DNA from 2 places in the Agromyces neolithicus genome. Region 1 is predicted to be linked to the other one. Evidence: predicted binding sites of a transcription regulator. Region 1 holds the regulator's gene; the other holds the start of a gene.
What was found. Region 1 encodes LexA, which represses DNA repair genes until DNA is damaged. Its sites were predicted from a motif close to TCGAACANNTGTTCGA; they were not measured.

Region 1 (4,656 bases):
CGCGAGCTGCTGCCGCTGAAGCTCGCCGAGCAGCCCGCCTACCTCGACTGGTCGGTCGGCGCATTCAGGCTCGCCACGGGCGGCGCCGCGTCGGCAACGCAGGTGCACACACATCTCTGCTATTCGGAGTTCGGCGTCGTCATCGACGCCATCAAGAACCTCGACGCCGACGTGACCTCGATCGAGGCGGCGCGTAGCCGCATGGAGGTCGTCGACGACATCGCCGCGAGTGGCTTCGCCCACGGGATCGGCCCGGGCGTGTACGACATCCATTCGCCGCGCGTGCCGAGTGCTGTCGAGGTGCAGGCGTTGCTCGAGCGCGCGGTCGCCGAGATCCCGGCATCGCGACTCTGGGTGAATCCCGACTGCGGGCTCAAGACCCGTGGTTACGACGAGACCGTCGCATCGCTCGAGCACATCCTCGAGGCCGCGCGCGCGGTGCGCGCCGAGCTCAGGGAGTCCGTGCTCGCCGAGTAGCCGGGGATTCGGACGATCCGGTCGGATGTCGCGTACCCGCGGCCTCCGATCGGATCGGGTTCAGGCACGGAACGAACACCTTGGCTGCATTGTCAGGCGGTGGCACGCGGACGTAACATTCGTCATGCGCACGTTCGGGATGGCGGCGCTGGTGGTCGTCGCGCTGTCGCTGACCGGGTGCACGGCGGGCGAGCAGCATGCGCCGGTGCCTGGTGCCACCGTCGACGGAGCAGACGCGATGCGGGCCGGGAACCGCGCCGCCCACACGGCGACCTCGCTCGCCGACGGTCGGATCCTGGTCGCGGGCGGATGTGTCGTCGACGGCTGCGGCACGGCGAGCGCCGATGCGATGATCATCGGCGCCGACGGGCGAACCGTGGTGCCGGTCGCACCTCTGAGCCTGCCACGCACGAACCACACGGCGAACCTGGTGCCCGACGGACGGGTGGTCGTCGTCGGCGGATTCCTCGGCGAGGGCGAGGGGGTCACCGGCTCGATCGATGTCCTCGATCCCGTCGGGGCGACGACGGCTCCGGCAGAGACGGTCGTGCCGCGCGGCGGCCACGCGGCGGCCGTCCTGCCCGACGGCCGCGTGCTCGTCGTCGGGGGCGACGCCGAGCCAGGTGGCTTCACCGCGAGTGCGGAGGTCTTCGACCCCGAGACCGGTGCGGTCGCGGCGGCGCGCCCCTTGCCGTGGGCGGCGGACGCCCTCGAGGCGACCTCGCTCGCCGACGGTCGCGTACTCGTCACGGGTGGCCGTGTCGATCGCGGTACCGGCACCGACGCGGCCGCCGTGTACGAACCTGATCGCGACGAATGGGTTGCGGTGGGATCGCTCGCGGTTCCCCGGTTCAAGCACTTCCAGGTGACGCTCTCAGACGGCCGGGTGCTCGTCGGCGGGGGCACAGCCGACGATCGCGGGCTCCATGCCTCGACCGAGGTCTTCGACCCCGCCGCAGGCGGCTTCTCGTCCGGCCCCGACCTCACGCAGCCGCGGTACAAGCTCTCGGGCGGCGCGCTCGCGCTCGCCGATGGTCGGGTGGTCGTCGGCGCCGGCGGCGACACTGTCGAGCTCATCGACGTCGCGGCGGGCACCTCGAGGGTGGTCGCGGAACTCGATACGACGGCCTCGTTCGCGACGGTCAGCCTGCTCGAGGACCAGTCGGTGCTCCTGCTCGGAGGCTACGACGACCGGATCGCTCTGACGGGCCTCATGCGCGAAGTGGCGATCCCGGATCGCCGATGAGATCGGCTGGCTCGCAGCGTCCATCCAGTTCGGTCGGGGGCGATGCCCAGCAGGGGAGGCTAGGTTCGCGTCATGCGCCTCGCACTTCACGAATCCGGCAGTGGCTCCAGGACCGCCATCCTCATCCACGGCATCATGTCGGATTCTCGGGCTTGGCACCGCGTGACCGCCGAACTCGAGGCCACGGGGGGTTCCGTGTGCTCGCGGTCGACCTCAGCGGACACGGCCGTAGCCCCCGCGCACTGCGCTACTCACCGGCAGCATGGGCCGACGACGTCGTCGAAACGGTCGCACCGCTGCTCGACGGTGCACCCGACGTGGTCATGGGGCACTCACTCGGCGGGCTCGTCGCGAGCCTGGTCGCCGATCGACTCGCGCCGCGCGCTGCGATCTACATCGATCCGGCCTTCGCGTTCCCGAAGGGCGTGAAGGGCTTGGCGTACAAGGCGTTCTTCGCGATGGCGCCGCGGCCGAAGCGATCGGCGCTCGTGCGCATGAACCCGAAGTGGAGCGCGGTCGACGTCGACATCGAGCTCGCGACGCTGCGCGACTGGGACAAGCGTACGATCCTGGGCTTCAGCGACACTCGACCGCTCGTTCCGCCGGCGAGGCTCGTCGCGCCGAGCCTTGTGCTGCTCGCCGAGAGGAGCCTGCTCATCACCGATCGGGTGGCTGCGCAGATGCGACGCCAGGGCATGACGGTGACGACGGTGCCCGGCACCGGTCACACCGTGTTCCGCGACGATCACGCGGGGTTCATGCGCGCGGTCACGGAGTGGCTTCGCGGAGTCGCACCCGCGACCGTGGGTGTGGCACGTGCCCTCGTGCCGGCACGGGTGACCGCCTGAGCCGACCGAGCCGACCGGCCTGAGCCCACTGCCGCGTGCTGGGTGGCGTCAGACGGCGCGCAGCACCGCCACGACCTTGCCGAGCACTTCGGCGTGATCGCCCACGATCGGTTCGAACGCGGTGTTGCGGGGGAGCAGCCAGGTGTGGCCGTCGCGCTGGCGGAACACCTTGACGGTGGCTTCGCCGTCGAGCATCGCGGCGACGATCTCGCCGTTCTCGGCCGTGCGCTGCGAACGCACCACGACCCAGTCGCCGTCGCAGATCGCGGCGTCGATCATCGAGTCGCCGACGACCTTCAAGATGAACAGCTCGCCCTTGCCGACGAGCTGCCGGGGGAGCGGGAAGACCTCGTCGATCTGCTGTTCGGCGGTGATCGGCACGCCTGCGGCGATACGGCCGACGAGGGGGACCATCGCCGCGTCGCCGACCGGCACCGGGTCGCCGGCGGCTTGGGGACGATCGTCGAGCCCCGGGAGTTCGATCAGCACCTCGAGCGCGCGCGGCCGGTTGGGGTCGCGCCGGAGGTAACCGGCGAGTTCGAGCTGATTGAGCTGGTGCGTGACGCTCGAGAGTGATGAGAGCCCGACGGCGTCGCCGATCTCGCGCATGCTCGGCGGATAACCCCGGCTCGCGACCGAACGCTGCACGACCTCGAGGATGGCGATCTGCTTCGCACTCAGGGTCTTTCGGCGTCGTGCCCGGCCGGTCTCACGCACGTCGTTGTCGGTGCTCACGGTCTCGCCCTTCGTCGAGGTCGCCATCGCGACCCAATGTCAGTGGTGTCTGGTCGACTGTCTTCCGGACATTCGAAACTGTATCCGCCCCGGGCGGCAGCGGCAAACATTCGTTCGAGTGTGTCGCCATATCCAGTGGCGAAGACATTCGGCGGTGAGGGGTTGCGGCTTCGAGCGTTCGAATGTATGTTCGGAACAGAGATTCGCATCCGGCCCTCCCGGCCGAGGGCCGGATGCGACTCGACTCAGGAGGTGTGACATGAGCGCAGCGATCGTGAATCCCGGCTTCCGCCCTCAGGCAAGCCTGCGGGCCACCCGAGCAGGGGCAGACCGTGAGACGCGCCCCGGGCGCCTGCGACTCACCCGGCGCGGCCGGGTCGTGTTCACCACCCTCGCGTCGATCCCTCTCGTGCTGTGGGCGATCGTCGCGGTGCTCTCCGCGGGTGGGGCTGCCGCCGATGTCGAGGGCGCCGCCGTCGGCGCGGGGCTCGAGTACGTCACCGTCGGCGCGGGCGACTCCCTCTGGGAGATCGCCGTGGCGCTCGATTCCTCCGCCGATCCGCGCGTCGTGATCGACGAGATCGTGCGGCTCAACGGTCTCGACGATGTGGTCATCGAGCCCGGGCAGCGCCTCGCGGTGCCGAACGCCGGCTGACGTCATACAGGGCATCGGCCCGAGTGCTCGTCGGTAGCATGGATCGGTGACGAGTCTCGACGACCTCCCCATCCGCGATGACCTCCGTGGGCGCACGCCGTACGGCGCTCCGCAAGCGCACGTGCCGGTCGCGCTCAACGTCAACGAGAACACGCACCCCATCCCCGAAGACGTGGCGCACGACATCGTCGCTCGCATCGCCGCGGCCATCCTGCGGCTCAACCGGTACCCCGACCGCGAGTTCAGCGAGCTCCGCTCGGCACTTGCCGCCTACCTCGGTCACGGCCTCACCTCCGAGCAGCTCTGGGCCGCCAACGGGTCGAATGAGGTGCTGCAGCACGTCATGCAGGCCTACGGGGGGCCGGGTCGTTCGGCGCTCGGCTTCGCGCCGACCTACTCCATGTACAGCCTGCTCGCGGCGGGCTCCGGCACCGAATGGATCGCCGCCTCCCGCGACGCGGGGTTCGAACTCAGCCCCGAGACCGCCCTCGCCGCGGTGCGCGAGCACGACCCCGACATCGTGCTGCTCTGCGCCCCGAACAATCCCACGGGTACCCCGCTCTCGATCGAGACGATCCGGGCCGTCGCCGACGCCGCGCGTGGCGTGGTCGTCGTCGATGAAGCGTATTTCGAGTTCGCCGATCCGGGCACGCCGAGTGCGCTGACCTTGCTCGACGGGCGCCCGCGGCTGCTCA
Region 2 (4,656 bases), on a different contig from region 1:
CGACGGCCCAGTCACGACCGATGATGAGCCCCAGGTCTTCGCGGATGCCGGCGCGCAGCCGCTCGTCGACCGGCCCCGAACCCGCCGCAGAGATCGCCACCAGGTGGCTGAGCGCCGTGTCGTGCAGGCGCGCGGTCGCCCGCAACTCGTACTCGTGGCGAATGACGAGCTCGCGCGACTGCTGGCTCGCGTCGTACAGGCCGGTGTTGCGACGGGTGTCTTGGCGGCGGGACATCCCATCGAAGATGCGCACGACGAGCACGATGACGAACGCCGCGGTCGCCGCGTGACTCGGCATGAACGCGCCGCCGACGAGTTGCGAGCCGACCAGCAGCGCCGCCTCGCCAAGCAGGTACCCGAGGCTCGCCCAGATGATCGCGATCACCGATCCGGTGCCCGCCCCGCCGACGAGCATCAGGGCGAGGCACGGCAGCGCCAGGATCGCGTTGTTCGTGCTCTGGAACACCTGCGCGTTCATGACGAGCGTGGTGAGTGCGAACACGATGCCCGTGCCCGCGACCAAGTAGACCACCGTGAGCGGCACAGTGGGAAACTGCGCGACGAGCAGCAGCAGCGCCGCCATCGCCACCACGAGCCCCGCCGCCGACCAGCCGGCCGGCGAGTAGCCCGACGCCGCGACGACCAGGGAGATCAGCACCCCGATGCCGAGGGCCACGAACGCGGCCGCGTGCCCCGCCCGAGCCAGCGCGTGGCTCAGCGTGGCGCGCGCGAGATCGCCGGGCAACCCCAGGGTCATCATGCGGCCTCCGCTCGCGAGCGCGCCCGAGCGCGCTGAGCGAATCGGGACAGCAGATTATCGCAGTTGCGCCGGGCTTCGACATAACTGACGGGTGAATCAGGGGCCGGGAAACCCCCCGATCGGGGGGCATTCCGGCCACTTTTAGAAGAGCGCCGACGGATCGGGCGGGGTTCCGAACATGGTCGGCAGCTCGGCGACCCCGACCTTGTGGGCCGGTGCCGACGAGCGCACTCCCCCGGTGACGGGGTCTTCGCGCCCGCGCTCGAGGCCATGCGCCCGCATCAGCGGGCGGATGCGCTCACCGAGCCACCGCCGGTACGCCTTCGGTGCGTAGGCGTTGTTGCCGTAGTACATCGACCGATACTTGGGCACGAGTTCAGGATGCTGCTGCTCGAGCCACTGCATGAACCACGGCTTCACACCGCCGCGCAGGTGCAGCGCCGCGTAGAGCACGCTCGTCGCCCCGGCTGCTTTCGCCTGGCGCAGCGCTTCGTCGAGGTGCGCCCTCGTATCGGTGAGGAACGGCAGGATCGGCATGAGGAACACCCCGCAGTCGAAGCCTGCCTCACGCACCGCCGTCACCGTGCCGAGCCGCGCCTTCGCGCTCGGGGTACCCGGCTCGACCGACTGCTGCAACTCGTGGTCGTAGATGGCGATCGACATCGCGAGGTCGATGGGCACATGTTCGGCCGCCGCGGCGAGCAACGGCAGGTCGCGCCGCAGCAGGGTGCCCTTCGTCAAGATGCTGAACGGCGTGCCGCTCTCGGCGAGCGCACCGATGATGCCCGGCATGAGCGCGTACCTGCCCTCGGCGCGCTGGTAGGGGTCGGTGTTGGTGCCGAGCGCCACCGGCTCGCGCCGCCACGACGGCTTCGCCAGTTCGGTGCGCAGCACGTCGCCGACGTTCACCTTGACGATGATCTGCCGATTGAAGTCGTCGCCCGCATCGAGGTCGAGGTACTCATGCGTCGGCCGCGCGAAACAATTGTGGCTCACGACGCCGTTCGCGATGAAGTCACCCGTCGACGTCGTGATGTCGAGCATCTCGATCGTCTCACCGAGGGCCTCGACCTTCGTGATCTGAAGGTCGGCGTTCGTCTTCACGGTCGAACCGGCGAGCGTGAGCTTTCGAGTGATCGCCGGCCGCGATACCGCGAAGAATGCATTCCGCGCCGAGAGACCGCCACGCACGCGTATGTTCGCGACGCCGATCGCATTGGCCGGCTCTCGAACAAACGGAATGTCGAATACACCGAGCGCTTCTTCGATGTGCTCGAGAATCTCAAGATCCGAGTTACTGATCCTCAGCACGCCTCGCGAACATGAGCCTTCCGCGTCGAAGATCCCGCCGAGATAGCCCGCGTTCCACTCGGTTGACGGTGCCGACGGCCAGTCGATGAGGGCGGTGATGGTGTCGAGGTGCGCGCTGCGACTCGTTCGGATGGCCGCAACCCGACGGCGCGTCTCTGTCTCAGGCGAAAAGTCGAACCGCGTTGTCTCGATCCCGAATCGGCTGAGGTACGCCTGAGACCGATCGAGCGCCTCCGGGTCGACAAGGGCGAGTCGGAAGCGATGCGCAACATAGCTTCCGCCCCCGGACCGCGGGTACCGCTTTCGCAGGATCATTCCATCGCCGCGAATCATGCCGGCCAAGTAGCCTCGTCGGTAGTCGTCGCTCTGCGCGACGTAAATCGGTTCGAGACCGCGGCTGCCGAAGCCGACGAGAGAGTTCGACGTCGTGAGGTATGGGCGCTGACCCGCGCCTGACATCTCGCCCGTGACATGTTTCCAGCCACGATTCGTCAGGAACCGGTGATCACCACTCGCGGTGAGGGTGGTGCCGTCGGCAAGGGTGACGCGATGGGCCGGCTTACGCGTTCCCCACTTGGCGAGCACCGTCGAGGGCGCGTACTTGCGGTACGCACCGCCCGACTCCGTGCCCATGACGACGTCACCGATCTCGACGTCGTATAGCGGCTTCTGCCGCCCGTCGGCCATTGTGATCATCGTCGCGGGGTCTAGACAGTAGGAGCATGCGTGACTGCAGCCCCGGTATGGGTTGATCGTCCAGCCGAAGGGCATCATCGACTGGCCGGGCACCTTGTTGAGCGCGGACTTCGCGAGCACCTCGTGGAAGGTCACGCCCGCGAAGTCGGGGGTCTGTATCGAGCGCACGAGATTGTTGAGCTTGGCTAGGCCGGGCAGTGCGTCAGACTGCTCGACTCCCAGCTCTTGACCACTCCACCGCATCTCTCAATTCGAACACACATTCGAATCCCGCGCAATCAGCGACACGCGATTCGCGTATGCCCATTCGCCCTCAATTGCGGCGGAACTGGCATGTGCCTCAGGGCGACTCCGCGACGCCGACAACACACCGAGAGTGCACCAGACGCCCCATCAGTGGCATCCACTTCACCCTCGACACGGCCGCGCGTCGGGGCATCCGAGATTCGAAGCGAACTAGCCGTGGAACGGTGTCGCCGAGACGATCTCGCCCTCGATGCGTCGACCCGTCGGGGTCTCGTAGGCGAAGCCTTCGCCGGCGTACTTGCCGATGATCGCCTCACCGAGCGGCGAGGTCGGCGAATACACGTCGAGGTCGGCCTCAGCATCGGCATCGGCCCCGGTCAGCCCGCGCTCTGCGAGGAGGAACGTGGTGGGTTCGGCATCTCCGGCGAACTGCGCGACGACGATCATGCCGGGCTCGACGAGTCCGTCGTCGGGCTTGTCGCCGACCTCGGCGCGGCGCAGGAGGGCCTTCAGTTCGAGGATGCGTGCCTCAGCCTGGGGCGTCACGTCGCCCGCGCGTGCGGTGAGGTCATCGAGTTCGGCCTGCAGGCGGTCGAAGGCGGCTCGCGTGAGCCAGAGCGTGTCGTTCGAAGTCGTCGACATGAGGTCTCCTGTCGTGCGGGGTCGCCGGTCGGCTCCCCGTGCGAAAACGTAATCTCCCAGTCTACCCGACGGCCCAGCCCCTACCCGGTTCGTAGGACAAGGCGGGCTTTGGAGGACGCTGGCGTGGCTCAGTGTCCTCCAAAGCGGGTGGTGTCCTCCCAACAGGGCGGGCGGGGCAGGATGGGCGGGCAGGTGGGCGGACCGGCGGGCCCGCCTACACGGCCGGGGCGAGCGCGGCGGCACGGCCCGCGGCGAGCTCGAGCCGCTCCCCCGTCCAGCGGCGGCGCAGCCAGCGGTCGTGGCTCGCGATGACGACGGCGCCGGGGTAGGTGCCGAGCGCCTCCTCGAGGTCGGTCGCGAGAGCCAGCGAAAGGTGGTTCGTCGGCTCGTCGAGCAGGAACACGTGCGGTGGCCGCGCGATCACCAGCGACAGCGCGAGCCGACGCTGCTGACCCACCGAGAGCACCCCGAGCGCACGCGACTCGTCGCGTGCGGAGATCAGCCCCAGGGATCCCAATGGCACCAGCTCGGCGCGGCGCTCACCGAGCACCCGCTCATAGAGCTCGCGCGGCGAGCGCGACGGGTCGGCGAAGCGCACATCCTGCTCGAGCAGCTGCACTCGCAGGCCCTTGCGCCGATGCACGATGCCGCGATCGACACCGAGGGTGCCCGCGAGCACGCTGAGCAGCGTCGACTTTCCCGCTCCGTTCGCGCCCGTGACGAGCAGCCGCGTGACCGGCGCCACGCTCAGCGCCGCCAGGTCGAGGCGGCCGTCGACCGCGACATCCGACAGCCGCAACAGCAGGCCCGCCTGATCATCGAGCGCGTGCGAACCCGACGGGATTCCCGCGAACGCCAGCGGGGCCGGAGGCTTGCCCACCTGCTCGCGCTCGAGCGTCGCGAGGCGCTGCTCGGCACTGCGCACGCGACGCGACACCGCCTGGTCGACCTTCTCGCCCTTGAAGTGGCGGATGAACTTGTCGTTGTCGGTGGCGGCGCGC

Region 2: ABD164_RS13840 (intein-containing Rv2578c family radical SAM protein) is a predicted target of LexA. The motif match lies at 3,019-3,034, and genes of this name have one in related genera.

What each region holds. Positions count from the first base shown of each region.
Region 1 is NZ_BAAANJ010000002.1:54,203-58,858, reverse strand. It holds gene metE (5-methyltetrahydropteroyltriglutamate--homocysteine S-methyltransferase) at 1-477, shown strand, start outside; gene ABD164_RS03500 (Kelch repeat-containing protein) at 602-1,723, shown strand; gene ABD164_RS03495 (alpha/beta fold hydrolase) at 1,720-2,571, shown strand; gene lexA (transcriptional repressor LexA) at 2,620-3,333, opposite strand; gene ABD164_RS03485 (LysM peptidoglycan-binding domain-containing protein) at 3,566-3,961, shown strand; gene ABD164_RS03480 (histidinol-phosphate transaminase) at 4,008-4,656, shown strand, end outside.
Region 2 is NZ_BAAANJ010000014.1:8,683-13,338, forward strand. It holds gene ABD164_RS13835 (sensor histidine kinase) at 1-760, opposite strand, end outside; gene ABD164_RS13840 (intein-containing Rv2578c family radical SAM protein) at 902-3,010, opposite strand; gene ABD164_RS13845 (GreA/GreB family elongation factor) at 3,224-3,655, opposite strand; gene ABD164_RS13850 (ATP-binding cassette domain-containing protein) at 3,870-4,656, opposite strand, start outside.